4 regions of the Paenibacillus sp. Lou8.1 genome follow, and region 4 is predicted to be linked to each of the others. Evidence: riboswitches for the same ligand, from Rfam matches in the RefSeq annotation. Region 4 holds a riboswitch; each other region holds the start of a gene.
What was found. Region 4 has a riboswitch for thiamine pyrophosphate ahead of NLX78_RS03820 (thiamine phosphate synthase). Riboswitches for the same ligand answer to the same signal wherever they lie in the genome.
Positions count from the first base shown of each region.

Region 1 (7,534 bases), on a different contig from region 4:
TCCGGTAAGATACCAGCTCGCTGCAATGTGGAAGAAAAAATTAAATCCGTTAAGCAGCACATTAAAGAGAGGAAACATCAAAGATCGTACTCGGTTGTACACGTTGTTATCTCACCCGCCGATCCAGTCGCCAAATATCAATGATGGAGCGCAAAAAGCGAATAGAATCCTTCCAGACATGGATGTGCGAGCCATCCCGGTCAATACATTTGACGGGTAATTGCAGCACACGAAGCTGGAGTCGCTTGGCAATAAACATCATTTCCAAATCCAACGCCAGTCCCAGCTGTTCCTTTAAATGCGGAAACATTCGCTTCACTGCAACCGAACTCATCACTTTAAGCCCAGTCTGGGAATCCACTACACCTGTGGGTAAAAAAGGACGGGAAATGACTCGCTTACCAAAGCTGACGACAGATCGCAATAAAGATCGATTCTCAGCGGTCATATCCTTGGTTCCGATCACGACATCATAATAGCCCTGCTGAACAACATTAATCATTCTGGCAATATCCTCAATAAAAAAGGAGTCATCTGCGTCCACAAATACGTAGTAATCCGCACCAATGGTCCGCATCCCTTCCAGATACGTCCCTGCCTTACGTGTATTGCGTCCCAATTCCCTTGTTTGAAGTAGCGGGCTAAGATTCTGATTAATCCGGTTTACGGACAAGTCCGTGGCTGCCTCCAGCGCTTTAATCAAGGCATTCGTACCATCGTAGCTACCATCATCAATGAGATAAATCGAACCTTCAATAATATGGCTGCGGATAAAGACCTGCAATCGTTCAGCAAAGGTTTTGACATGAACAAAACGTTGCTCTTCGTTATATACAGACAAGATAAATGCAATATGTTGGCTTTTGGTCGAATACTCGGGATAGAGCAAGCTTTGTATTTCCGAAAGCATTTCTTCGTTGTCATTGGCTTGCCAAAATAGCAGCCGCAAACGACCTACTCCGATGATTTGCACCATATGCTGATCACTGAACGGAAATGTTACATCCGTCACCAGTAACAATGGCATTTGCGGAAATTGGCTACGGATCTGATTGGCTTTCCGCACTGCCTGCCCCGGCTCCCTATAATCAATCAGGCAACAACATGCGTTCTCGTAGACTGAAGCTGCCTCCGTGTCCTCGCACTGTATATATTGGTAAAAACAAATCACATTGGGATAATCAATAGCCCTGTCGTTATCGCTAAAAATGGCTATAGGTCCCTGCACACAAACCTCTCCTTTTCCTCCGAATAGTTCTATTTTGTTGAAAAAGAATTAAGAATGTTTGCTTATAGGAGTTAAATTAATGTCCAAATACTTCATATTTCCTTAACAAAATAACTGACACTCCATGATATATATGGAGATAAGAGAAGAAAAACTAATTTTCATATTTGATAAAAACAGAGCATTTAGACCTGATTCATTAGAACCAAAATCATCAGGAATGGTTAGCGAATCTATATTGAAAGTTAGTTCTTTTATATCATTAGAAAGAAACAAATATGGTTATTTTGTCATAGATAAATGCAAGAATAAAACATATTTGCACGTCCATACTATGGACAACATGTCATCTTTCGTTATGAATAGTTATGAAAATGAAGAGAAAGAAGGTCTTTCTATGGAAGCTTTTTATGTCAATCGCGATGGCTCATTATCTACTCCATTGCGGGGAAAGGATGTGTTGGCAAATCCCCTTTTGAACAAAGGTGTCGCTTTTACAGAAGAAGAACGCAAAGAACTGGGTTTGGAAGGAATCCTTCCTCCCACCGTCCTTTCATTAGAGAAACAGAGCGTACGGGCATATCAGCAGTTTCTGGCACAACCCACCATGCTGCGAAAAAATGCTTCTCTCAACGACCTTCACAACCGAAATGTCGTACTCTACTACCGGCTGCTAACCGATCATTTGAGTGAAATGCTGCCCGTAGTCTACACGCCGACCGTAGGAACCGCGATTCAAGAATATAGTCACGAGTACAACCGCCCTGGAGGCATATATTTGTCGATAGATAACCCGAACGGTATTGGACAAGCATTCCATAATTCTGGTTTGAGTGGCCATGATGTGGATCTGATCGTCGTGACAGATTCCGAAAGTATTTTAGGGATTGGTGACTGGGGCGTCGGGGGTATTAACATTGCTATCGGCAAGCTTGCAGTGTATACGGCTGCGGCAGGCATTCATCCCGGGCGGGTGCTGCCAATTGTACTGGATGTAGGTACAAATAATGAAAAGCTGCTGAATGATCCACTGTACATCGGAAACCGCCATAAACGGGTTCGCGGAGAAGCCTATAACCAGTTTATTGATACTTTTATCAGCAAAACGTTAGCGCAATTCCCAAAGGCGCTTTTACATTGGGAAGATGTGGGCAGCGTAAATGCACGCCATATTATAGGAAAATACGGTCAAAGCATACTCACCTTCAACGATGATATACAAGGTACAGGAGCGGTGACCTTGGCTGCGATTCTTTCGGCGGTGGATGTCACCAAGACTCCGCTGCGTGAACAAAAAATACTTGTTTTCGGCCCAGGGGCAGCAGGAATCGGTAACGCTGATCAAATTCGGGGTGCTATGATTGAGGACGGCCTTTCCGCAGAAGATTCCTTCAAGTCCTTTTGGGCCTTTGATTATCGCGGGCTGTTAATGGAAGATATGGAAGACGTATTGGAGTATCAGAAACCGTATGTGCGCAAAAAGGATGAAATCAGCTCATGGACCCGATCGGGTGACGGCAAAATACCACTGCTAGAGGTCATCCGTCAGGTGAAGCCTACGATATTGATTGGAACTTCCGGTGTAGCAGGTGCCTTTTCTGAAGAGATCATCAAGGAGATGGCGAAACATGTAGAACGCCCGATCATTATGCCCATGTCCAATCCTACAAACCTTGCAGAAGCAGTACCCGAGGATTTGATACGGTGGACCGATGGCAAAGCACTGATTGCAACCGGAAGTCCTTTTGAGCCCGTCACCTATAACGGTACGAAATTTGAGATTGGACAGGCGAACAATGCCTTTGTTTTTCCGGGACTGGGTCTGGGTGCGATTGTGGTTAAAGCCAAAAGGATTACCCCTGCGATGTTTACAGCGGCAGCAGTTGCTGTTGCCAATGGTGTAGATTCGAATACGCCTGGCGGTGCACTACTCCCTCATATCCGAAAATTACGCGAAGTTTCGTACGCTGTTGCGATTGCGGTTGCAAAAGCCGCGATACAGGATCAGGTAGCCCAGGCGCACATTTCAGATGTGGAACAAGCTATACGGGATGTAATGTGGAAACCGGAATATGCCAAGGTCAAAGCTGTGGAAAGTGTAATTCATCACCCTCACTAAGCTCAAAACACCTAACTAGAGGAAATTTCATATTTTGCACACTATGTTTGACATAGCGTATGAACGTATGTACAGTAATAGTCAAAAGAATAGAAGTCCACTAGGGGAGCCGCTATGGCTGAGACAAGAACGTATCTTGGACCCTTTGAACCTGATCTAGTTCGTACTAGCGTAGGAAAGTGGAGCCTTCGTATATAAGGTTTCAAACGTTTTTTTGCGTATTGGGCCTATTGTTGAAGCCGCTCCATTTTTCCGGGGCGGCTTTTTAGCGTTGTTCCGGAATTATATTCTTACAGGACTTCTTGCTCTTCAATTTGATGGAGGTGGGGAAATTGAGTTTTACACAAGAACTCCGTCGGCAGGCGGACGGCATTTTTCAAGCGATTTTTGAGCACCCCTTTGTGAGAGGTATTGCTGAAGGAAGTTTGACAAGGGGACAGCTGATTCACTATGTAAAACAGGACTTTGAATATTTGAACGCATACATGCGGATATACGGCATCGCAATCTCCAAATGCACGAATCGGGAGGACATGGCTGTATTTAATGAACAAATCTCTTTTATTCTCCACAGCGAGGTTCATCCGCATCAAAATTTCTGTGCTGTCGCAGGGGTGACCTATGAAGAGTTGCAGGGATATCCGCTCGCTCCGTCGGCTCATCACTATATCCGTCACATGCTGACGGTTGCGCATGAGGGTAGCCTGGGCGAGATCTTGGCTGTGCTGCTGCCATGTATGTGGACGTATGCCGAGATTGGTCGCAGGCTGCTGGATGAAGTAAAGCCGGATGAGTCTCATCCGTTCTATGAATGGATGGGCTTCTATGGAGACCAGCTTGATGATACAACACTCAAGTTCCGAGAACGTGTAGATGCTTGGGCGGAAGACGCAACGGCTGCTGAGCGGGAGCGGATGATTGAGCATTTTATACTGAGCTGCCAGCTGGAATATAAGTTCTGGGACATGGCTTATACGCAAGAAGAATGGCCAGTCCAGATGCAGGTAACGGTCTTGGAATAGTTAGCCTGGCAATTCGATTCGTGAAGTACGGTTAAATGCCCTGTTGAACTACCAACTATAGAGAGGATAATCATTATGAGTACATGGGAAAAAAGCTATTCGGATCTCCTGACGAAGGTACAAAACACCAAACCCCTCGTTCACAATATGACCAATGTGGTAGTCACCAACTTTACGGCCAACGGCCTGTATGCATTGGGCGCCTCCCCGGTGATGGCCTATGCACCTGAGGAAGTAGCAGATATGGCAAAAATAGCAGGTGCCGTCGTGTTAAACATCGGTACACTGAACCGCGAACTGGTGGATGCCATGATCATTGCTGGACAATCGGCGAATGCACACGGTGTTCCGGTGCTGCTAGATCCGGTCGGTGCGGGAGCAACGAGCTTTAGAACTGAATCGGCACTGCGAATCCTGAGTGAAGTCAAAATCTCATTGGTGCGGGGCAATGCAGCCGAAGTCGCACATCTTGTTGGAGAAGCGCGTGAGATTAAAGGCGTAGATGCCGGTGACAGTGCTGACAGCGGCCATGTCGATCTGGCAATTCGGGCTGCTCGAACGCTCAATACGATGGTTGTCATTACTGGAAAAGAGGATGTCATCACCGATGGGGCCGAAGCACGAATGATTAGCGGCGGAGACGCGCTCCTCACGAAGGTAACCGGAGCAGGCTGCCTGCTGACCTCTGTGTTAGGTGCCTTTGCAGCTGTTGAACCCAACCTGCTGCTCGCCGGTACAGCAGGTTTGGCATTTTACGGTGCAGCAGCTTCTCGAGCCGCAGCACGTACCGCAGAGCTGGGGCCCGGCAGCTTCCAGATTGCCTTTCTCGACGAGCTGGCCAAACTGCATACAGGTTCACTAGAGGGGCATGTCTCGATCCATGAAGCCGGAACAACAGCAGCAGGTGGTGCGCGATGACAGACGTTCGTGTACCCAGAGCGCTGACGATTGCTGGTTCAGACAGTGGCGGCGGGGCTGGAATTCAAGCTGATCTCAAAACCTTTCAAGAACTTGGCGTGTACGGCATGTCGGCTATTACGGCCATTACCGTACAGAATACCTTAGGGGTCCACGGCGTATATCCGCTACCAGAGGAAGCAACAGCGGAACAGATCGAAGCTGTAGGATTAGACCTTGGAGTGGATGCCCTGAAGACTGGCATGCTGTTTAATGCCGGCATCATCCGTCTTGTGAGCGAGCAGATCCGAAGGTTCGGCTGGAAAAAGGTCGTCGTCGATCCCGTGATGATTGCCAAGGGAGGCGCTGAACTGCTGCAGCTGGAAGCGGTGCAGGCTTTGAAGGACGACCTGCTCCCCTTGGCCCTGGTCGTTACACCGAATATCCCGGAGGCGGAAGCCCTGACAGGGATCAGTATCCATACGATGGAGGATCGCCGCGAGGCTGCGAGACATATTAGCAGTATGGGACCAAAATTCGTTGTGATCAAGGGTGGCCACGCTGACGAGAGCGAGATCAGCGGACAGATTGTTGACCTGCTTTTTGACGGAACCGCCTTTATAGAGCTGAGCGGCAAGCGAGTACGGACTGTCCATACACACGGAACAGGGTGCACTTTCTCGGCAGCGATTACCGCGGAATTAGGGAAAGGGATGTCTGTACCGGAGGCTATCTCGAATGGCAAAGCCTTCATCCAGGCGGCAATTGAGGATACGTTGTGTCTGGGACAGGGACACGGCCCAACCAATCATTGGGCCTACCGACGTCGTCAGGAGATGCTTCTATGAGCGGCAGAATATTGTCAGAGGTGGTGCGCCGCCATCTACAGATATACCTGGTGCTTGGAAGCGTGAATTGCCTCGCGGAACCAGGCTGGGTCGTGCAGGAGGCTCTGGCTGGCGGAGCAACCATGGTCCAGTTCCGAGAAAAGGGTCTCGGCGCGTTAACGGGCGTTCCTATGTTCGAACTTGCGCGCCAGCTACAGGAACTGTGCCGTCACGCTGGTGTCCCCTTCATCATCAATGACGATGTGGAGTTGGCTCTTGAACTCGACGCCGACGGTGTTCACATCGGTCAGGACGATGAATCCGCCGATTCCGTCCGCAAGCGAATCGGAAATCGAATTTTAGGCGTCTCCGCCCATACCATCGAGGAAGCACGTCGAGCCATCCTGCAAGGTGCTGATTATCTCGGCGTCGGACCAATCTATCCCACCATCTCGAAAGATGATGCCCATGCCGTACAGGGACCGGCAATTTTATATGAGATGCGTAAAGCGGGAATTGATGTGCCGATTGTTGGGATCGGAGGTATTACAGTGGACCGTGTTGAGGAAGTCGCACGTGCAGGTGCAGATGGTGTAGCGGTGATTTCAGCCGTGACACAGACAGAGCAGGTTAGAGGTGCGGTCAAGGAATTAAAGAAAAATATGGTCTCATTTCTCAATGATCCGATCTACATGTTTGATATTGATTCAACAGATCATCCAGCTTTTTAGATTGTTCTATTACTTTGGGATGTGTTAAAAATCCATACTTTTTCTGGACCTGGTACAGTTTCTTCCTAGCTCTTTCGACACAAAGTAAAGTCACACTTTGATTCATCAGCATGATCCCTCCTATATGTCATATTTTATAACAAAAAGACGTTTTTTGGATTTTCAAATGATGCGCCTAACAAAAAAAGAACATCACAAAAGTTTGCATAAACAGCGAAACCCCAAAATCCACGTAAAAAAAGCCTCCGTCTCCACTAATAAAGCGGGACCGAGGCTCTTTTTCATAAAAAGATTCAATAAATATTAGAACATACAACCTAACCGTTTTAAGCACCTCCAATTTGTACTTGAGGCGTTATTCTTTGATTTTGGTTATGCGACTGAACAGGCATTGATAAAATAAACAAGAAGCTAGCTGCGATGACCAGCAGAATCATTTTTTTCAACATTGTCTAACCACACCTTTTCTAATAGTTTGAAATACTCTTCCCTTGTTTCGGGAAGCGCATGTGCTTGGAAATGTGCAAAAAGTCCCGTACAGTTTATAAAATAAGTCTCATTATTTAGTATGTGGGCTTTTACCAATGCATATATTAAGTGTTTAAAGCCATCATTGAACATTCCCCGTCTTAAATAGTAATAAGCCAGTTCATAACCAAACCATGCAAAATAATCCGGCATCACTTGTTGGGTGTACATATCAGTAGATT
Region 1 covers NZ_JANAVN010000005.1:261,008-268,541, reverse strand. Annotated here, with positions in the region: gene NLX78_RS09455 (polysaccharide biosynthesis protein) at 1-102, opposite strand, end outside; gene NLX78_RS09450 (glycosyltransferase) at 107-1,228, opposite strand; gene NLX78_RS09445 (NAD-dependent malic enzyme) at 1,626-3,347, shown strand; TPP riboswitch at 3,440-3,542, shown strand; gene tenA (thiaminase II) at 3,680-4,369, shown strand; gene thiM (hydroxyethylthiazole kinase) at 4,445-5,287, shown strand; gene thiD (bifunctional hydroxymethylpyrimidine kinase/phosphomethylpyrimidine kinase) at 5,284-6,114, shown strand; gene thiE (thiamine phosphate synthase) at 6,111-6,824, shown strand; gene NLX78_RS09420 (aspartyl-phosphate phosphatase Spo0E family protein) at 6,769-6,936, opposite strand; gene NLX78_RS09415 (helix-turn-helix domain-containing protein) at 7,236-7,534, opposite strand, start outside.
Region 1: another riboswitch for thiamine pyrophosphate. It lies ahead of tenA (thiaminase II); the one in region 4 lies ahead of NLX78_RS03820 (thiamine phosphate synthase).

Region 2 (7,534 bases), on a different contig from region 4:
TCTTTATTATGCATATTTTCCAATACCAAAAATGGAAGAAACATCACAAAAACAAAAAGCCGATCCCTCAGGACCGACTTCCAACTATGTTCTCTTATAACCTTACCTTCGCGCATGCGAGTTACTTCGAAATATCCAGAAAACCCTCTCCGAACACGTCTCGCACGTCATGAATGGTGATAAACGCTGCTGTGTCGATGGCTTTCACTATCTTTTTAAGCGCTGACACCTCTTGTTTACTAATGACGATATACAGCACTTCTTTTGGATTTTTAGTGTAATATCCGTGGCCTGACAGCACGGTAACTCCACGATCCATTTTCGTAATGACCATCTCGGCAATTTTATCTTGGTGCTCCGAAATGATCATGACTGCTTTTTTCGGGTTCAGTCCTTCGATCATGAAGTCCATCACCTTCGTACCAACGTACAAAATAACGATAGTTAGCATCAATTTTTCTGGACCAATAATAAAATAAGAAGAGAACGCGACAATCAAATCAAAAAACAGCAGGCCATAGCTGATATTCCAATCCAGATACTTGTTGGCAATCCGGGCTAAAATGACCGTTCCTGCCGTTGTGCCACCTACCCGTACGATTAAGCCAATGCCGACCCCCACCAAAACTCCGGCAAATACAGCATTAATCGTCGGTTCATGCGAATCAATCCGCCAGTTGACCGTTAAATGTAAAAACAGCGAGTTAAAGGCGACCGCAATTATAGTGTACAGGGTCGTTCTCTTGTCCAAAAATTTATATCCGACAATCAACAGCAAGCCATTAATCACCAGATTGACGATCGAGGGAGACCACTGAAACAGGTAGTACAGGATGATCGTGACGCCAGTAACGCCCCCCTCCCCAAACTCATTCGGAATCACAAACAGATTAACAGCTAGTGCGAAAAAAAATGCACCCAGAATAATAAATGCAATATCTGCAATACTTTTTTTCATATATGCTCTAATCCTTTCTCTAACATTTCAAAGGATGAATCGCCAGATGGATTGGCTGACTCTTGTTGTCAAAATACGCTGACAACCAGTTCATGGTATCTACTACCAAACATAAAGTCAATACAACTTTGACACTTTAATTCGCCACCAGACTGCCTCAATCCTGACTTGGATTCCGCAAAATTGTCCTTTTACAAGGTTATTCGACAAAATAACACAATCCCGACTGCTAAACTAAGAAAACGGGCCTCTAGCCCTTGTTTTAGACCTAGGCACATTTTCCTCTAAAACGACCATCCTCCTAATCAACATTTTGGACACATATGACCATCTTCCTGTTTTATGTCAAAAGCGTTTTACTTTGAAAAAATGTGGGTATAATGATTGAAACATTACCAAGCAACCTACATAGCATTACGACATCAAGTACATACAAATAGTCCTATACAGACGTCCTAAGCAACTCAATCTGAATTTGACAATATGGAATTGGAGGAATGACCTACATGAATACAATGAACTTAACCGTCCACACCCTGATGCCCTTTCACCACCAATACCAACGTGCCAACGCGGTGAGTATGCAGAAGAAAGAAGATAGCTCGGAGAAGAAGCTCAGCTTTCAGGATATTTTAAATGAAAAAATGGGTAAAAAATAAGGCGCCGTTTATCCGGTTGCATGATCCGCTTTACATAAGCTAAAAAGCCGTAGTTTCCTACATCGACTGTAGAGAACCACGGCTTTTTTAATTCATTTGTCCCTAAACTCCCACGTTCGTTTTACTGACCTCCATCCCGATACTGCTCTGCCTTCTCGCGCATCCCCGCGGCTACTGCTTCTTGAGTGTCCAGCCCCTTATCCGCTGCATAGGCGCGAATGTCCTGAGTGATACGCATACTACAAAATTTAGGGCCGCACATCGAGCAAAAATGTGCTTCCTTGGCGCCCTCTGCCGGTAGCGTTTCATCATGGTAGGATAAGGCACGCTCGGGATCAAGCGACAGATTGAACTGATCCCGCCAGCGGAACTCAAAGCGCGCCTTGGACAAAGCATCATCCCGCTGCTGCGCTCGTGGATGCCCCTTCGCCAGATCGGCAGCATGTGCCGCAATTTTGTAGGTAATGACACCCTCACGGACATCATCCTTATTGGGCAGACCCAAATGCTCCTTGGGCGTAACATAGCACAGCATGGACGTCCCGAACCAACCGATCATCGCCGCCCCGATGGCTGAGGTAATATGATCATATCCGGGGGCAATATCCGTCGTGAGCGGTCCCAAGGTATAGAAAGGAGCCTCCTTACAAATCTCCATTTGTAAATCCACATTCTCTTTGATTTTATGCATAGGGACATGTCCCGGCCCTTCAATCATGACCTGAACATCATGCTTCCATGCGATTTGCGTTAGCTCGCCCAACGTTTCCAGCTCTGCAAACTGTGCTTCATCATTCGCATCATAGATACTACCCGGACGTAGACCATCCCCGAGAGAAAAGGCCACATCATAGGCTTTCATAATTTCGCAAATTTCTTCAAAATGTGTATACAAAAAATTCTCCTGATGGTGCGCAAGGCACCAGGCTGCCATGATTGACCCACCCCGGGACACAATTCCCGTCATTCTATTCGCCGTCATCGGAATATACCGCAGCAATACACCCGCATGAATTGTAAAGTAGTCCACTCCCTGCTCCGCCTGCTCAATCAGCGTATCGCGATACAACTCCCACGTCAGCGCTTCTGCTTCACCGTTTACCTTTTCAAGTGCCTGATACAGCGGCACAGTCCCAATCGGTACAGGAGAATTCCGAATGATCCATTCACGTGTTGTATGGATATTACGGCCTGTGGACAGGTCCATAACCGTATCCGAGCCCCAACGCACAGCCCAAGTCATTTTCTCCACTTCCTCCTCGATGGAGGAGGTAACCGCAGAATTACCAATGTTCGCATTGATCTTCACGTGAAAATGACGCCCAATGACCATTGGCTCACTTTCCGGGTGATTGATATTCGAAGGCAAAATGGCTCGTCCAGCCGCCAATTCCTGCCGTACAAACTCAGGCTCCACCCCTTCGCGGATCGCCGCAAATTCCATTTCGGGCGTAATGATCCCTTGCCGCGCATAATGCATTTGCGTCACTGTACGCCCTTGCGAAGCACGAAGCGGACGGTTGGTCACGCCGGGAAATTCCACTGTCTCCCGTTTGGAGCCAGGTTTCAGTCCATTATCCTCCGGCTTGACGGCGCGTCCCTCGTAAGCCTCCACATCGCCCCGTTCCAGGGCCCAAGCTCGCCGGAATGGAGGCAGGCCCTGACGGATATCGACCTGATAGGCTTCGTCGGTCATGGGACCGCTTGTATCATATACACGCAATGGCTCATGATGCTCCGTGCCCTGCGGCGTATGTGTAGGATGAAGAGCAATTTCGCGCTCTGGCACGGCAATGTCCGGCCGCGAGCCTTGAATATATACCTTACGGCTTCCTGGAAAGGGCGTTACCCCACTGGCTTGCTCCCCGTTTGTCTTCTCTACCTCAACTTCTTTTGTTCCTACCAATCTTACTTCTGCTGATTTCAATTCTGTTCCTTTTGTTCCTTCTGCTTCTGTCGGCTTCATTGTCCATTCCTCCCGTTTCGATGAAATGACACACCGATCCGGAACCATTCCCAGGGTGGCGCTGATCTATGCAAAAAAGCCGGTTCCCCAGGGAACCGGCTAATCTAACGAGGCAGCTATCCAGACAGTACGCATGTGGAATAATGATATTCCAATGCGTCACCGTAGACAGCAGCCGCGTATACATTTCAATGGCCGATTACTTCCCTACGCTGGTATGATCCAGATCAGGTGCAAAGGGTCCGGAATCTTGCACGATTCCATCTCAGCCCGGCATTACAGGCTCCCCCAGTAACTGTGATACTTTATTCACATGAGGCGGATATAACAGACATCCCGCCTTCCTTACCAGACTACTTCAAATTTATGGCTTTGGCAACCCTTTTAGGTTCCCTTTACCAAGGAGACGTTCTCCATCAAATCACTCTGCTTGCTTCAACTGTGTTCATTCTTATTACGGAAGCATAAGCCCCATTTCCTTCGCCGCTTCGATCAAAATCGGAGCAAAGTCATGTAGCGTCTCGGGTGCAAGTCGACTGACCGGGCCAGATACAGATAAAGCCGCAGTGACCTGTCCCTTCCGGTTCACAATTGGCGCTGCCACAGCAGCAGCCCCTGGCTCCCGTTCTTCATAGCTGGTCGCATAGCCCTTCTCGCGAATGTCCTGCAGCTGAGCTTTATAGACCTCCGGGTCTACTGAGGGCGGCCATTCATCCCCGCTTAGCAGGGCTTCCAGCTCCTGCGGCGGCATAAAGGCCGCCAGCACCTTGCTGGAGGCCCCTACAGCCAGCGGCATACGCGCACCTACAGGCGCAACCCTGCGGATCGCCTGATTGCTCTGCACGGCTTGTATGCGAATACGCATGCTGCCGTCCCGTAAGTACAAGCTGACCGTCTCGCCCAGACGGTCACGTAGTCCTTCCATTGCAGGTTGTAACAACACCGCCGGCTCGTCACTTTGGGACAAATGCGTGGATAGCTCCCAAATACGGAAGCCAAGTCGATATTTTTCCGTTTCGGCATTCCGAACGACAAAGCCCCGATCCTCCAACGTAGTCAGCAGCCGATGAACCGTGCTTTTATGTAGACCAATTTTGGAGGCAATCTCCGTCAGGCCAAGATCCGAATTTGCGGTAAAACACAGCAGTATATCAAGTGCACGCTCTACAGCGCGAACGGTTAATTTACGGTCTTCCATCGTGAACCGCTCCTCTTGTATCCATATTCGTTTCACACTATGAAACATGGTTACATAAATTATATAGAATAGTCGCGGCTACTGTAAACCGATGTTTTTGTGACAACCATATTACAGAACGAGAACAAACATCGACAATTCTTTGCATCATTTTTACTTTTCCGGTTCAGGCGTTGACTTTGGATAATCCCCATCATACGATAATAGGTATCTATACGGATCTACACTACTATTTTCAAGTGGAATTATACCTAAATTCTATGAAACGAAGATCAATTTTATATAAGGAGGCTCTTACATGATTTCGACATCCCAGCGCAACGCTCAGCTACAGACCGCTGTTCAGGAGCCGTCCACCCCACTCTTTAATCCCCGTCTGCTGCGGTTCAAGCACGTTGTGATTGCTCTGCTGCTGTCGGTCGTCTTTTTTCTGTTGTTTTGTTTTATTGCCTTGCATGCTTACATCGCATGGGTACTTACGAATCCCACCGTTGCACCGCTGTACTCTAATCCGATGCAGGCCAAAAGCATGCCTTATGAGGAAGTTAGCTTCCCTGCCAAGGATGGTAGCCGCATGGTACAAGGCTGGTATATCCCGGCGGATCAATCGCGGAAAACGATTATTTTCAGCCATGGTTATGGGGCTAACCGCGAAGAAAGCTGGATTCCCATGTATGATCTGGCGCATTATGCCCACAGTTTGAACTTTAATGTGGTCATGTTCGATTATGGATTTGCGTCACAAAACAGCAAAGCAGTCGCAACCGGAGGCAAAGCAGAATCCCAACAGCTCCTCGGAGCAATTCAGCTTGCGAAGCAACGCGGCTCATCGGAGATTATCGTATGGGGCTTCTCCATGGGAGCAGGCACCGCTCTTCAGGCGGGCTTGCAAACCAAAGATGTGGACGCAATGATTTTGGACAGCACCTTCCTGCTGGAACCGGATACGCTGTACCATAACATTCACAATCAAATTAATCTGCCAAGACATCCGTCTTTGGAAATTCTGGAGTTGCTGTTTCCAATTTTGAACGGCACCAGCTTGCATCAGATTCCATATCAGGAGGTTAAAAAGGAAAACTACCCGTTCCCGATCATGTTTGTGCATGGTACACAGGATGAAAAAGCTCCTTATCCTATTGCGGAAAAGCTCGCTGCCAATCAAACCAACCCGCTTTCCAGTGTATGGATTGTTAAAAACGGGATACATGAGCTTATTTTCAGAGAGCACCCGCGTGAATATTTGCGACGGGTATCGACGTTTCTAAGCAGTGTACAGGAGCTGGAGGACAAGAAAACCACCGCTGATGCCCACAAACAAACGAATACGAAGTAAAAAATTATTTTTCGAAGAACTATATTCTATTCTTCCCCTTGAAGAAGCCTGTCTATGGACACTTAACCCGTGCCGTAGCTGGGCTTCTTTTTCGTGTTCCATGGGTATTCATTGTTTTACCTAACAGATGTGACCGGATTAAGGGAGTTCATAGACATATTTCCGATGAGACAGTGAATATACTGGGTACGTATGCATCCAGGGCAGATCTGCCAGATCGGCCGGATAGCCATAGTGGGATACGGGAGGTAAAATACGATGCTGAGTACTTATGGGTCTTTCCTGCCCTTACGTGTGCTGGAGGAAATTCGGCATTGGAAGCAGCAGGAAAGTTGGCATGTGGAAGTGATTAAATCCGCTACCGAGGGACTGGAGCCTACTTATGTACGGCTGCTGGATGATTGGCGGACTGTATTCGAACAGACGGAACGCACCGCCATAGAGTTGCTTGAAGAGCAACGGAGCGCACTCGATCCGGCAGATCAGGCGTGGCATCAGGAATGGAAACAGATGTCAGCTGCTCCACAAGCACATACACACGAATTCACTGAACATTCTAAACAGTCAAGGGGATTAGACACATCATCATCTGTAAAAATGCCATTGTCAGAGTCAGCCTCAAACTCTCAGCTTGACTCACAAGAATTAAATCGTCGACTGGACGATTTGCTGCAAACCGCAAACCGTCAGTCACAGGAGTATGTACGGCAGCTCGGGCTGCTAAGCGAGCACAGTCATGCATTGCGTCAGCAACCAAAATCCGCCGGAGTTGTATTACACGCGGCACATGAAAGCCAATATTTCCTGATCTCGACAACCCCCTTTCAGGAACCTGGCTCCATCGCAAGGGCTGCTAGGTTGTATCATGTAGCTACAGAGGGTGAGAATTACCCAGAGGAAGAACTTCGAGAACGGCAGGCAGACATAAGGGGAGAAGGCGCATGGACGACTAAAGGCGTCAAGTCCAGCCAGGCGCAACCTTCGGCAACGGAAAAAACCACAATCGGCCGGTCGGTTCCTATTGGGGGACATCGGCTACCGCCGCTCCCTTACCCCTATAATGCGCTTGAACCGTATATTGATGAGAAAACAATGCGTATTCACCATAACAAGCATCATTTGAGCTATGTGAATGACCTGAATAAAGCGGAAAAGAAGCTGGAAGAAGCTCGAAAAACAGGTGATTTTGACCTCGTAAAGCATTGGGAACGGGAACTGGCATTCAACGGCGCAGGCCATTATCTGCATACTCTTTTTTGGACGATCATGAGTCCACAAGGTGGTGGAAACCCAAGCGGACCGCTGGCTGAACAGATTAAAAAGGATTTTGGCAGCTACGATGCATTCAAAAAGCAATTCAGTTCAGCAGCCGAAAAGGTCGAGGGTGGCGGCTGGGCTATCCTGGTATGGAGTCCAC
Region 2 covers NZ_JANAVN010000013.1:43,637-51,170, forward strand. Annotated here, with positions in the region: gene NLX78_RS18525 (YitT family protein) at 122-958, opposite strand; gene NLX78_RS18530 (hypothetical protein) at 1,465-1,617, shown strand; gene thiC (phosphomethylpyrimidine synthase ThiC) at 1,739-3,583, opposite strand; TPP riboswitch at 3,771-3,883, opposite strand; gene NLX78_RS18540 (IclR family transcriptional regulator) at 4,038-4,781, opposite strand; gene NLX78_RS18545 (alpha/beta hydrolase) at 5,080-6,117, shown strand; gene NLX78_RS18550 (Fe-Mn family superoxide dismutase) at 6,376-7,534, shown strand, end outside.
Region 2: another riboswitch for thiamine pyrophosphate. It lies ahead of thiC (phosphomethylpyrimidine synthase ThiC); the one in region 4 lies ahead of NLX78_RS03820 (thiamine phosphate synthase).

Region 3 (7,534 bases), on a different contig from region 4:
ACTCGTCGAGCTCGCCCTCCATGGTCGTATCCAATGGATTCACCTGATATTTGACTCCGGAGCGCTGAATGACCTCAATCGCCTTATCTACATACGGGTAAGAGTCCTCGTTATTAGGAGTTTTAGGGATTACTTGAATACTGAGCAGTGTGTTAGCCATGAAAATTCACCTGTCCTTTATTGTGGAGTTGTTTTGAGAAAATAGGGTGGTTTAAGGCGGGGAGACCGCTTCGCGTTTCATTTGATCTTACGATCGCTGTTGCCGTGGGATTCTTTGAATAAATTTTAAAAGGTAAGAATCCCACGGCAAAGGCGAACGCTGCGCTTCTCCAGATTCAAATGAACCGCTACGCTGCCAACCGCCTTAAAAAGCACCTTAGTTTTTAAGCTAGGTTGTACGGTATTTTGTATTTTTCTCACATAAGCGCACCTGCTTTTGCGCTTAGACACTATGAGACTAAAGAATAAACCAAGTGGAACGAGAACGAAGTGGGCGGAATGGTGCTGTACAAGCGTTAGCGTTCGCCTTTGTACCCAGATTTCAACCTCTGGATATTCATAAAAGAAATCTGGGTACAACAGCGATGGGAAGCACCATCCGACTGCGTAGTGGAACTTCGTTCACTTCTCTAGTTCAGTCTTATTTAGCGTTTTAACAAATGATCAGCGCTTGGGCAAGAAGTCGTTTGTGAAGGCTTTATCCACTTCCAAAGGCTTGCTGAGCAGCTTGCGTTCGTACATCCAGTCCGAATAGTTTTGCCATACCTCCGCTTTTTGCACACCCCATTGCGCGGCATCGTCCTGATAACGCGGGCTCAGCCATTTTTGGCTGGCAAGTACCAGTTTTTTATCCAGCTCCGGTACAGCTTTGCTTAAGATGTCCGCGGCTTCATCTGGATGGGCGATAGTGTATTCATAGCCTTGTGCGGTAGCGTTCATGAACGCTTTTACCAGTTCTGGATCATTTTTTATTGTCTGTTCGTTGCTCACAATTACAGGTGTATAGTAATCGAGGCTTTTGGAATAATCTTTTACATACAGCATATCTAATGACTCACCTCGAAGCTGGGCCTCAATTCCGGTCCATGCGTAGAAAATCCAGGCAAAGTCGATATCCCGCTTCACGGCTGTAAAATAGTCTGCATTGCCCATGTTGACGATCTTCACTTTGCTCACATCGCCTTTGTCTGAATCCATGATGGATTTCATGACCGCTTCTTCTACGGGAGAGCCCCAACCGCCGTATTTTTTACCTTCAAAATCTTTGGGGCTCTTAATTCCGCGATCTACTGGGGCTGCGAAGCCTGAGGTATTATGCTGAATCACCGCAGCGATGGATACAAGCGGCACGCCTTGCGTACGAGCCTGTGTGACGCCTTCTTGGTAGCTAATACCAAAAGGTGCAGCATTAGAGGCAACCATTTGATCGGCTCCGCCTGAACCAGGTTGAATAATTTGGACATTCAAACCCGCTTTTTCGTAAAATCCTTTGTCCTTGGCAACATAGAGTCCCGTATGATTCGTATTGGGTGTCCAGTCGAGCACGACTTTAACATCTTTGAGCTCCTTTGCCGGAGTAGACGTTTGAGTGTTGGTAGCGGGAGCCGCTTCTTGGGATGTGGAGGGACTTCCACCGCAAGCGGTCAGGGTCAAGGCCATGAGCCACAGACTGATCAGTCCCAGGCTTAACATTTTCATGCGCTTCATCGTTGTGTTCTCTCCTTTAATTACCCGTTATCCGTCCAATCAGACAGCTTATGTTCCCCATTTTCATAAAAATAACATCTGCCGGACGCGATCTTTCCAACAACTTAATCTTCAACAAAAAAAGCGCCCCGAGGTTCCGGGACGCTTGCGCTTGTATATACCAAAGTAAGGGATGGTCCTATGTAAAAAAGGCACATCTTGCTTAAGCATTCCTACGCTGGCATTACCCAGATCAGGTTGTAAGGGTCAGTGTCTTGGGACACACTCTCAGCCGGCCGATTCCAGCACCCCTGGCATTGTAAGGTTTAATGGGTTCATTTATTCGGGTTTACTACGACGATTATATGCCTTGAATGCGGGTCTGTCCAGCATGGAGGAAGAGATGGCGGTTCATTTGCCGAACGATAGGGTACACTTTTACTGTGAGCTTTGATCTGAAAATGAGCATGCATCAATCCGATCTGATCGGGTCATGTTATTTTCAGAACAGCTGTGCAGGTAGGTTCAGATGGGCTGGTGCCCAATGGCATGGCCGTAGAGAATTCTAATTCGTGAAAAGGAGTTGTTGTACTGTGGGTAAAACGGAAACATTGGATCGTAGCCAACTAGAACAAGCCATTGTGAAGGCTTTGGATAACAACAAATTTTGCTCGTTAGGTACGGTAGAGGGTGGCAAACCGAAAGTACGCTATATGGCCCTTTTTAACGATGGAATGAACATTCATCTGGCGACAGATCGCAAAACGCATAAAGTGGATGAGCTAAAGGATAATCCGAATGCTTATCTGCTGCTGGGTTATGAAGTTGGCGGTACAAAGGAAGTCGTAGAAGTGGAGGCTACTGTCCAGATTACAGCTGATGAAGGGCTGCGCAAACAAGTGTGGAACGATTCCTTGAAGGAATGGTTTTCCGGACCGGATGATCCCGATTATGTCATTCTGGACGTGAATCCGACTCGCATTGAGTATGTGGGTCAGCAAACGGAGCGCCAAGTGTGGAATAAATAATGAGAATATAAATGGATAAACCAGTGAATCTCCGAGTTTTTTAGGAGGTTTGCTGGTTTTTTTATTTTTGAGAGAATTAATTATTTTTTCATAAATAATTTAAGTGAATGACTACTCTTTTGTCTGGCGTTGGATTAAAATAGAAATGGTGGGTTCAAGGCTTACATATATGTGCAAAAGTATGTATATGAGGCATACACCTTAATGAGGAGGGGTATATTTTGTTATTTCGTAAAAATTGGTTTAAAGGGTTTACAGCAATAGTTGTAGCTTGTAGCATGCTGGTGTTTTCGGCCGCTCCATCCTGGGCAGCTAGCGATTCTCGCGATAGCGCTACGGTGAATTTGCGGATCATGGAAACAACGGATATTCATGCGTCGCTGATGAACTATGATTACTATTCAGACAAAGAAACCAACGAATATGGCTTGATTAGCACAGCTTGTTTGATCCAACAGGCGCGCAGTGAAACAAGAAACAGCATGCTGTTCGATAACGGTGATTTGTTACAGGGCAATCCATTAGGCGATTATATGGCCAGAAACAAAACCTATGAAAAAGAAGGCGGTGTCCATCCAGTCTACAAGATGATGAACTTGATGGGCTATGATGCGGCGACAGTGGGCAACCACGAATTCAACTATGGTCTCGATTTTCTGGAAAAATCGCTCAAGGGAGCCGATTTCCCTTACGTAAATGCGAATGTTTATGTTGATAAGGGGGGGCAAGCTACTAAAAATTATTTTACCCCTTATCAAATTCTTGATAAAACGGTAACGGATGAGAAAGGTGAAGAGCATACGCTCAGAGTGGGTGTCATCGGCTTGGTCACACCTCAAATTATGCAGTGGGATGAAGCCAATTTGAAGGATAAAGTCGTTACGAAGGATATTGTGGAAACGGCGAAAAAGTTTATTCCTCAAATGAAGACGGAAGGTGCTGACATTATTGTCGTGCTTGCGCACACAGGTTATGAGGATGTGCCGCAAACGCCAATGATGGAGAATGCCGTTAAATATTTAAGCCAGGTGGACGGAATTAACGCTATTCTGTTTGGGCATGCTCATAAATCTTTCCCTGGTCCTGATTTTAAAGAAATGAAGGGTGTAGATCTAGATAAAGGAACCATTAACGGCGTACCGGCCGTGGAAGCTTCCTCATGGGGCAAGGAGCTGGGTATTATTGACCTGAGCCTGGAAAAGAAAAACCGCGAGTGGAACGTAACAAACTCTCAGTCTGAAGTACGTCCGGTTGTGAATACCACTAACCAGGCTGTGCAGTTTACTCCTGACTACAAACTGACAGATTCGATCAAGGAAGAGCATCAAGGAACCTTGGATTATATTCGTCAACCTGTCGGAACAACGACTGCACCGATTACCAGCTATTTTGCATTAGTGCAGGACGATCCTTCTATTCAAATCGTGACGAATGCACAGAAATGGTATGTTCAAAACCATCTTAAAGGAACTGAATACGAAAAACTTCCCGTATTGTCGGCAGGCGCTCCATTCAAGGCCGGCGGTCGAAACGGAGCCGAGTATTACACCAATATTCCTGAAGGTACGGTAGCGATTAAAAACGTATCCGACCTGTATGTGTATCCGAACACGGTTCATGCTGTAGAAGTGACCGGTGCTGAAATTCAGGAATGGCTGGAGTGGTCTGCAGGTCAGTTCAACCGCATTGATCCAAAGCAAACTGAGGAGCAATCGCTGATTAACAAAGATTTCCCAACCTACAATTTTGATGTCATTGACGGTGTGAATTACCAGATTGATGTAACTCAGCCTGCACGATATGATGCCAAGGGAACTATTATTGATTCTTCAGCTCATCGTATCAAGGATCTGCAATACAATGGAAAGGCTATAGATCCTGCACAGAAATTTATCGTGGCCACCAATAACTATCGTGCTTCCTCATCCAAACTGGCTAACCCAGATGGCAAACGAATTGTGATGGCAGCACCGGATGAAAGTCGTCAGGTCATTGTTGACTATATCCGTACGAACGGAACGATTAATCCAGCGGCGGATGGCAACTGGTCTATTGCTCCTTTTGGTCAGGCAAAGGTTACTTTCGAGTCCTCTCCTGATGCCAAAGACGTGCTGGCAGGAAATCAACAAATTTCATTCTTGAGCAGCGCGGCAGACGGCTTTGCCAAATACAGCTTAAAAGCTGGCGCTAAGCCTAGTGCAGCAACGACTCCCGTAAAGGAAGCTGTGGCTCCCGCGAAAGCAACAGCAAAGCCAGCTGTTAAAACGACCAAACCCGCGACTGTTAAACCAGCTAAAACAACGAAGCCAAAGGCGTCCAAATAACTTCGAACTTTAGTTTTCAATCAATATCAGAGTGAAGCAGCAAGTCTCTTTAACCAAGAGATTTTCTGCTTTTTTTAATGTCAAAAACAACAGCCCCCGAATTTATCATGAGTGCAAAAAGTTTTCTATTTTTGTCGAATATATACTTAAGTCCTAAGTTGTCGTTAAGAATAAGCTAGTTTTTTGTAAAAACACGTAGTTATATAGTACTTTTGTTCTAGTTATTTGTGATATAATGGTGAAAAAACCGGAAAATTGTTCCGAGGAGGACCATTATGACATGCAGCAATTGCAGCATCATATTACCTATTAAGGATCAAGGATTGCTCAGAATTAGGCATTCCAGGGTGTCGCTTACTCCAGCATTAGATGGTTTGGGTATGCTATCGGAACAAATGAAGCAGGAACATGAGCGTGAGGGTGGCATAGAGTTTCGCTATGACAGCCGTTCAGAGCTGGAACAGCTGGTTAACGGACTGGCTCGTCTGCCGCAGGAATACTTGAACCAAATGCAAGTTGTGGTGACCGGCCTGCATCATGTCGAAGGATATGAGGAGTGGCTTTTATTTAGTCAATTGCAAGCCAGACTGCAACATCCGGATATCGTGAATATCATTAAGGATCAGAGTTTTTCCAGCCATATGCAACCTATTGTTGACCACAAGCTGGATATTATCGGGTTTGAGTTTTTACTGCGTCCGTCACATGCGGAGAGACCTTTTCAGCCTTTCCGACTGTTTGAAATCGCCCGTGAAGCTGGTTTGCATGCTCATCTGGATCGCTCGGCTCGTATTTCCGCTATTGAAAAAAGTGCAACATGCCTTCCGGCGGGAATTAAACGTTTTATTAACTTTCTCCCTTCGACCATTTATAATCCGGCTTATTGCTTGAATCACACCTTTGAGACGATTGATCACTTATCCATGAATACGAAGGATTTTGTATTTGAGGTCGTAGAAACGGAAGAAATAGACGACCTTAATTTTTTGCATCATATCTTTGATCAATATCGCAATCGAGGAGTTTCGGTAGCGCTGGACGATGTGGGGGCAGGTTATTCTACGACAGAGCTTATGAATTGCCTTCAGCCGGATTATGTTAAAATTGACCGCAGTATAATTGACGGCTGTCATAGTAACAGTGATCAGAAGCGGCAAATTACAGGGATTGTAGAATCGGCTTTTCGTTTTGGAGGCCAAGTGTTGGCTGAAGGCGTAGAGCAGATGGAGGATTTTGAATTTTGCCGTGAAGCAGGTGTATCACTGGCTCAGGGTTATTTGTTTGGCAAGCCGGAGCCCGGTCCGCCCTCCAATTTTATACTTAGTAGCGTAATATAAGTCAGGAACAAATTTAAGTAGACGTAGTTTATAAAAGTTGGAGCTTAAATAAGGCTGTGGCATAAGCAAATTCCAATTCTATTGGACAGTGCTTATATCACCATTAATGTAAAAAAAACGCGAGTTGCAGAGGTTATCTCACCTTTGCAACTCGCGTTTTTTGGTCATGCTTGCCTCACCTGAGCAAGTTCTGGACAAGCGAAGCCACCCAGTCTCGAATTTACTTGGTAAGGAACGTTAAAAGCCTGGAACAGTTTACGACCATTTTTATTTTTAAAGTAAAGATTGACGTTTTGAAGACAATTGGATACAGTGTATTACATAGGAAACAGTGTTTCTTACGTAATACACTGTATCCATACTAGGTAAAAAATTTAACATTACAGGGAGGACTACCAAAATGAAAGCAGTGCAACTGAAAAATGGTTTTGGCTTTGAAGAGTTAACCTTGACGGAACTTGACATACCGGTGCCAGGACGGCTGGAAGTTCTGATCCGCATAAGGGCAGCGTCTCTGAATTACCGAGATTTGGTAATCATTAACGGAGTAATGCCAATCGGCATTCAATTTCCCTTCATTCCGTTATCTGATGGAGCGGGTGAAATTGTAGCTGTGGGCGAAGGGGTGACAAAATTTCAGATTGGACAAAGGGTAGCGGCAAATTTACAACAGAAATTCATTGGCGGGAGCACGAGAGCGGAGGTCTTAAAGGACAGTCTGGGAGGCCCACTCAGTGGAGTGGCGTCTGAATATATCGTTCTGCATGAAGAAGGGGTCGTCGCCATTCCGGATCACCTTTCTTGGGAGGAGGCTTCCACCTTGCCGATTGCGGCATTAACCGCATGGAGCATGCTGATGGAATCCGGTGGGCTGCGAGCGGGGGATACGGTGCTCTTGCAAGGAACAGGCGGTGTTTCCATCTTTGGGCTTCAATTCTCTCTGATGGCGGGAGCAAGGGTAATTATCACATCGAGCAGCAATGACAAGCTGGAACGGGCAAAGGATCTCGGAGCATGGCAGACAATCAACTATTCGGAAGTTCCCGAGTGGGATAAGGTGGCTCTGGAGCTGACAGACGGCGGAGTCGATCATGTCCTGGATGTAGGGGGAGCGGCAACAATGGCGCAATCCATCAATGCACTTCGTACCGGAGGGACT
Region 3 covers NZ_JANAVN010000009.1:53,296-60,829, forward strand. Annotated here, with positions in the region: gene NLX78_RS14170 (MTH1187 family thiamine-binding protein) at 1-160, opposite strand, end outside; gene NLX78_RS14175 (hypothetical protein) at 474-656, shown strand; gene NLX78_RS14180 (ABC transporter substrate-binding protein) at 664-1,707, opposite strand; TPP riboswitch at 1,900-2,009, opposite strand; gene NLX78_RS14185 (pyridoxamine 5'-phosphate oxidase family protein) at 2,280-2,714, shown strand; gene NLX78_RS14190 (bifunctional 2',3'-cyclic-nucleotide 2'-phosphodiesterase/3'-nucleotidase) at 2,936-5,038, shown strand; gene NLX78_RS14195 (EAL domain-containing protein) at 5,314-6,375, shown strand; gene NLX78_RS14200 (zinc-dependent alcohol dehydrogenase family protein) at 6,776-7,534, shown strand, end outside.
Region 3: another riboswitch for thiamine pyrophosphate. It lies ahead of NLX78_RS14180 (ABC transporter substrate-binding protein); the one in region 4 lies ahead of NLX78_RS03820 (thiamine phosphate synthase).

Region 4 (7,534 bases):
ATAAGAAGTCGGGTATCGAAATTATCGGTTGCATCCATCATGAGATCTACCCCCTGGATCAACTCTTCCAGCTCTTCCACCCCGACATCCAGTACATGTCCATGTATAACCGTTTCCGAATTAATATCCTTTAATCTTCGCTGAGCAGCTACTGCTTTGGGATATCTTTGCGCAGCATCACTTTCCTGAAAAAGCTGCTGGCGCTGCAAATTGCTCCATTCCACATAATCCCGGTCTACGAGGCTCACTGTACCTACGCCCCCGCGAACGAGTGTTTCCGCAATACCTGTACCTAACGCTCCGACACCTATGATTAGTACGTGGGAAGAAGCAAGCCGGCGTTGTCCTGTCGGTCCAAAGGGCGCGAATCTTTCCTGTCTGGAATAACGGTCACTTGGATGTGTTTCTCCTGCACCGGATTTGTCAGTTACCTTCATGCCTGAACCATACCTTCTGTCGGACTGCTTGCTGAAGCGTAACGTTTTACAGGAATCATCCCCGCCTCAAAACCATACCTTCCAGCACGAACAGCCAGTTTCATGGCCTCGGCCATTTTTACTGGGTCCTTCGCTCCTGATACGGCTGTGTTCAACAAAACAGCATCTGCCCCTAACTGCATCGCCATTGCCGCGTCACCGGGTGAGCGAATACCCGCATCGACAATAACCGGAACCTCCGCCTGTTCAATAATTAGCTCTAATGAAAACGGATTGAGCAAACCATGTCCTGTACCAATCGGTGAGGCTCCAGGCATAACGGCGTGTACTCCAAGCTCTTGTAGCCTCTTTGCTAGAATCACATCGTCCGATATGTAGGGCAGCACGATAAAGCCTTCTTCTAACAGCTTATCACTAGCTTTCAACGTTTCAAAAGGGTCAGGGAGCAGTGTCTTGCTATCCCCAATGACTTCCACCTTAATCATATCGCACAGGCCGGAGGCTTTTGCCAATTTGGCAATACGAATCGCCTCCTCTGCTGTTGTAGCCCCTGCTGTGTTGGGAAGAAGTGTATACCGGCTCAAATCCAGCATATCGAGAAAATGCTGCTTATCCCGTTCCTCCAAGTTCAATCTCCGTACAGCAAACGTCAATATTTCCGTCTCAGCAGCCTCTACGGCTTGGGATTGAATATCCAGATCAGAGAATTTTCCTGTTCCCAACAACAACCTCGACGTAAAAGATGCTTTTCCAATGGTTAACATGATCAACCGCCTCCCACAAAATGTACAATTTCTAGGCAATCTCCATCCTTCAGTACCGCTTCATCATGATCTTCACGGCTCAATATATGCCGATTCAGCTCCACCACTACGGTTTTCACCTTTACATCAAGCTCATGTAGCAATTGATTCACATGAGTGATTCGATTAGAAAAGGTCATGCTCTGGCCGTTAATCGTCAGCTTCATATGCTTTTCTCCTTGAGGAGCTCAGAAGAAAAACTACTTATCCCAAGTTCTGCTGCACCAGCCCCATTAAGCATAGCTGCCATCGCACGCCCGGTAGCATCACTCAGCAGGACACCGTTGCGATAATGCCCGACTGCAGCATATACGCCCTCGACCCCAGGAACAGTGCCTATAAAAGGGTGACCTGATGCAGCCTGCGGACGTAAGCCCGCCCAAGCGCGTATAAAAGAAGCTTCACGGACGCGCGGCAGCCAGGCAGAGGCACGTGCCAGCAACCCCTCCAAGCCTCCTACGGTCACTTCTTCGTCATATTGATGCGGAAGGCTCGTTGCCCCAATCCAAAGCTCGTTATTCTGTTTAGGCACGAGGTAAATATCATCAGCATAAATGGTGTATTCTAATGGGTGATCCTTCAAGGAGACCGCTACCGCTTCGCCCTTGACCGGATAAAGTGGATATTCAAACCCAACCTGCGCCAGTAATTTCATGCTATCCAAGCCTCCAGCAATAATGACCTGATCGCAGGAAAAAAAGCCGCTATCTGTTCGGACACCGCAAACTCGACCATCCTGTATGACCAGTTGCTCTGCCCGTGTACCAGACCATACCGTTGCTCCCAGCACCGCAGCAGCACCTGCATAAGCACGACAAAGCTGGACAGGAGCCACTTGTGTCTCCTTTGAACGATATATTGCTCCGATCGCTTGTTCATCCAAACCTGGAATTCGTCGGGCCAATTCCCTCGCATCCCACCAGATAGGACAATCATCCTCTCGCGTTTTAGCAGCTTTCCAGCGTTTTTGGCCTTCAGTTTCCGTACGGAAAGGGGTCACAAATCCTTCTGTACGGAATTCCACCGAAATACCCGACAAACGCTCCAGATCACAGACAAGCTCAGGGAATGCATCTCGACTTCTGCGAGCAAATCGTGCCAGCTCAGAGTCGGTGAACTCTTCACTTTCCGCTGCCAGCATTCCAACCGCTGCTCCTGAGGCTCCCTCACCCGGGATCAATCGTTCCAGCATGATCGTACTTCTTCCCTCCTTGGCCACATGATAAGCAATGGAACTGCCGATGACACCTCCACCTATGACCAAGCATTCAGCATGTCCTATCGCTCTTGCCTCTGTGTGTATCTTTAGCATTTGTTCCGTGTCTCCTCTCCATCAACCATTCTGCTTTCAGCTTGCCTCTACTCTCGTTTTCTCGCTACAAGCTGTGAACTACAAGATCTGCCATTCGCCTATATTCCATCGCAGCTGCAACGGGCGACTCAGCCTCCCATATACCAGACATCACCGCAATTCCGCTTGCTCCGGCCATATAAAGCTCCGGGATATGGTGCGGTTGTATGCCGCCCAGCGCGATCACCGGAATGTTCGACAGCCTGCAAATATGTTCAAGCTGAGCTAAACCCCGCGGTACAATACCGGGCTTACAATGGGTCTCATATACGTGACCATAAAGTACATAGTCTGCTCCTGCCTGCTCGGCAGTCTGCGCCTCCTCCAAGGAATGCACAGACACTCCACAGCGTGTACTCTTTGAAAGTAGGCTTTTCACATCCACAACAGGTAATCCATTAGCTGGTAGCTGGACGGTTCCAACCAAAGTAAGTAAAGCTACATCCACACGATCATTTACTACAATTTGTTGCAAAGGAACTTCCTGCTCCACCATGCTGCGAGTCAAAGAAAGCAATGCAGAGGCACCATTCTGTTTTAAACGTGCGTGTACATAATGAACATACGGACAAATCATAGCAGCCACTCGGGCGGCTTGTGCAAAAGTGCCCTTTTCCATTGAAATTGCGTGTAATTCGATTTTGTCTTCACCTCACATTGGATTAAAGGATCTAAGCTTAGCAGCCACGTCTACCAGCAGTAATGAAAGGGGATTGTATGTGAATCCGTCTACGGAAGCTCGAACAACTTAAAATGAACGAAACGCAAAAAAACCACTTCCCCAAGGAAGTGGTTTAACGAACGTCCAATAATCGAACGGACCATGATATCCGTATACGTGTATCGTCCCACGCACAAACAAAATAAAGATGGTGTTGCCTTGTTTGTACGGCGCTCACTTCCCTACGCTGGCATAACCCAGATCAGGTGCAAAGGGTCCGAAATCCATTTATTCCGTCTCAGCCGCATGGGCGGCTCCCCTAGTGTGACTATTTTATTGTATAAGCTATAGATAGCTTAGCATATTTTCCTAATTCTGCAAACCCCACTTCGTGTGAAATATGCAGAACTGGATTTAACTGATTTTAGTTAACTTTACTTGACCACTCTTCCACATTCCACGTTTTGGTTACCCAATCCTCGTAAAAGTCCGGTTCGTGAGATACAAGCAATACCGTCCCTTTGTATTCCTTCAAGGCACGTTTCAGCTCATCCTTTGCTTTAACATCCAAGTGGTTGGTAGGCTCATCGAACAATACCCAGTTGCTTTCACGCATTAACAGTTTGCAAAGACGGACTTTAGCCTGTTCTCCACCACTAAGCGCAGATAGCGGACGTGTGATATGCTCATTTTTCAAACCGCAGCGCGCCAAATGCGCTCGTACTTCATGCTGGTTCAAATGCGGAAATTCATTCCACACATCGTCAATCGGTGTAATTTTCTCTGCCTTTACTTCCTGCTCAAAATAAGCGGGCTGCAAAAAATCACCTTGATAGGTTTTTCCACTGATTGGCGGAATTTTTCCCAATATGGTTTTGAGCAATGTCGATTTACCGACACCGTTGTAGCCGACAATTGCAATTTTTTCGCCACGTTCAATCGTCATGGACATCTTAGGCAAAAGGGCATGTGTATAACCAATCTCAAAATCAATACCCTCAAATACCGTCTTTCCGCTTGCACGTGCCTCTTTGAATTGAAAGGTTGGTTTTGCGGCTTCTTCAGGCTTATCAATACGTTCGATCCGATCAAGCTGCTTTTCACGGCTCTTTGCTCTGCCTGAGGTAGAAGCACGCGCTTTATTACGCTGAATAAAATCTTCTTGTTTCTTAATAAAGTCCTGTTGCTTCTCATAAGCATCAATATGCTGAGCTTTGTTCAGATCCGCCATTTCAAGAAACTTTTCATAGTTAGCTGAATAACGGGTCATCTTGGCAAATTCAAGATGGTAAATAACATTAACGACCTGGTTCATAAACTCAGTATCATGTGAAATAAGGATAAAAGCATAGGGATAATCCTTCAAATAGCGCGTAAGCCATTCAATATGCTCTACATCCAAGTAGTTGGTAGGCTCATCCAGCAGCAGGACATTCGGTTTTTCCAGCAGCAACTTAGCAAGAAGCACCTTTGTCCGTTGCCCGCCGCTAAGTGCAGATACATCCCGATCCAGTCCTATGGCCGACAGACCTAGTCCATTCGCCATTTCTTCAACCTTCACATCAATGAGGTAAAAATCCCCCATATCCAGTTGCTCCTGAATTTCACCCATCTGTTCCAGCAACACTTCCAACTCTTCAGGAGAAGCATCCCCCATTTTGTCAGTAATCTGCATCATTTCCTTTTCCAATTCCAACAAAGGAAGAAAAGCGTCTTTTAATACATCACGTACCGTTTTGCCCGGTGTCAGCTTGGTGTGCTGATCCAGATAACCGTAACGTACACGTGGAGTCCATTCCACTTTACCCTCATCCTTAAGCAATTTTCCAGTGAGAATGTTCATGAGTGTCGATTTACCAACACCGTTAGCTCCTACCAAACCTACACGTTCCCCCGCAAGCAATCGAAAGGAAACATTTTTAAATAATGCGCGGTCCCCAAAGTTGTGGGATACATTTTCTACAGTCAATAAACTCATAAGCTGTTTTTGGCTCCTTATTGTCATCGGCGCTGCCGACTGTTCTTATTTCATATGCATTTCGTTTCTTTCAAAGCTTTATTGTAGCACATTCTACAACCATATCGGAATATTGAAAACAGTGAATTTTAAGGTTTTTTGGTATGGATCTGCCTAAAAAAACAAAAACCACCCATGAGGGTGATCAGAGTGTCGAGAAAGTCTAGAGGACTTTTCGACACTTCTATTTTTATATGGGGAGACGCATCTTTTAAAATAAAAATCGATTTAAAACGATCTGAGGACCCTAGTTTTTAGACCACTAAGACAGTTTTAAACCCCCTGCAAAAAAACAGGGGGTTTCTCGACAGCCTGACCACCCATGAGGGTGATTATTTTAAGCCATTATAACATTTGTACTCAAAGTATCCCGCAGCTGCTGCAGATTTTTCATCCGTAAAACGTTCACTCGCTTTAAAGGGAGCTGGACATGAATCTCTATAAAAATATTTCATTCTAGTTTCTGGTTCTATGCCACCGATAATGTCTTGCTTTCTGACGACTCTCCCACCACCAAATCCATAGTTATTGTAATACCTGTCTCCGACCGGAATGCCTTGGATAAACGCGATCAGACCCACATCATCTATCGTGTTGTACCACTCCTCTTGCGGAATGATCGGTAGTGTGAATGTATAGGATATGCCGTTACGTGCAGCTTTTTCATTATGGACATTAATCATTCGCGCCAGGTCCTCTTGAACGCTGCCAACAATAGTGGAACGACGTATTTGCTCAAAAGCTTCTGAATTATTCAGTAAAGATATAGGAGTCTGATCCTGAAGTTCCTTTTGAAAACCCTCCACCCACCTGTGATTCCGCGCATCGTATGCGTGCACATAATTATCCAAGCTGAACCCCACACTGTTGCCTACTGAATCAACATAGGCATATGGCTTTTTTTCGCTCCATTTGTGGGCAATAGCAGCTTGTCCACGCTCGTCTGTATAGGCTTCTGAAGTGAACGCATAATAACCGTCATAATCCAGAATTACAATGGCTGGTATATAATCCAATAATGCACGTTGTGCTACTATATCCTCATCAATGCCTACATTAAGAAAAAGGGTATGCAGGAACGTGTTCAGCGCTGCTTCTTTATCTACACGAAAAAACTTATCCGATCCGTATCCGGCCTCGCGTTCCTGACGTTCATTCTGTGAGAGCACGACCCCTGCATCCTGAACTGCGGTACGGAGAGCCGACGTATATTTCATTTCTAGCTGCTGCACTTCACGCTGATTCTGCACCCGTAAGTCACTAACTACACCAAAGGGCAAAAACAAAAGTATAAATATGACTGCAAAATCAGTAATCTTCATTCAGAACCATGCCCCCGTAAGAAGCTGTAACTGCCGGCTTGCCGCTATCTGCCTCACCGAGAAGCCATGATTTGTACAAGTTCGCAGGAGTCCGATTCGTATTATGTAACCGGACCGTAAAATAATCCCCGGCCATCAAGGTATACCGACGTGTCTGATCTGATTTTGGCTGCTGATTGTCAGGAAACAGTACAGGCAAGATTTGCGGATTATAGTACCCATCATATACAGTTTCATAGTTGCCTAGAAAACTGTCTGGCTTCGCGGCATCTGCATAGTCCGGTACATACTTTTTGTGCATATGCTCCAAGTCAACTTCGTACGTATTGCCTGTCAATTCCAGATCACGCATAAAATCGTTATACATCGTCGGTGTAATGTAACCTTTGGTTCTTACCATATCAACAAAACGTACAGTTGAATGATATGTATTTAACCCGGATATATCATCCTGCCGTTCAGCAGCTTGAACTGCGGGTACGATGTACAAAAGCAATACAGCGAGCAGCGTCCCCAACAACTTGGATATTGTTTGAACCACTTCAGTCTTCCCCCAATTTCTCAAAACGTACAGATGTTATGTCCCCATTCCCATTACGCTGTGGATACATGGAATATAAAGAGGAAGTATCCAGGGCAGATACATCAGGCTCAAATGGTTCAGAATACACATCGTACTCTGTCCCGTCGACTTGAACCGAAATCCCCTCCTGTAAGTTCATGCGAATTGCCTGTATGACCTGTGTTCCTTTAATCCGTTCCGGCAATCCCACCCCAGCAGTACGGGCTATTCGCCCTTCAGAATGCTCCTCTTGCTGTGATCTTAATTCCAGTGCACCATCCAGCTGGCTGGACAAGTCTGCTGCCGTTACACATGCGGTTATGAACAGAATAACTGACACACCAAGCCTCAGCATACTTGAAGCGTGATCAGACATACTCT
Region 4 covers NZ_JANAVN010000002.1:218,415-225,948, forward strand. Annotated here, with positions in the region: gene NLX78_RS03800 (ThiF family adenylyltransferase) at 1-437, opposite strand, end outside; gene NLX78_RS03805 (thiazole synthase) at 434-1,201, opposite strand; gene thiS (sulfur carrier protein ThiS) at 1,204-1,407, opposite strand; gene thiO (glycine oxidase ThiO) at 1,404-2,552, opposite strand; gene NLX78_RS03820 (thiamine phosphate synthase) at 2,617-3,210, opposite strand; TPP riboswitch at 3,475-3,583, opposite strand; gene NLX78_RS03825 (ABC-F family ATP-binding cassette domain-containing protein) at 3,677-5,230, opposite strand; gene NLX78_RS03830 (hypothetical protein) at 5,602-6,591, opposite strand; gene NLX78_RS03835 (hypothetical protein) at 6,578-7,132, opposite strand; gene NLX78_RS03840 (hypothetical protein) at 7,134-7,529, opposite strand.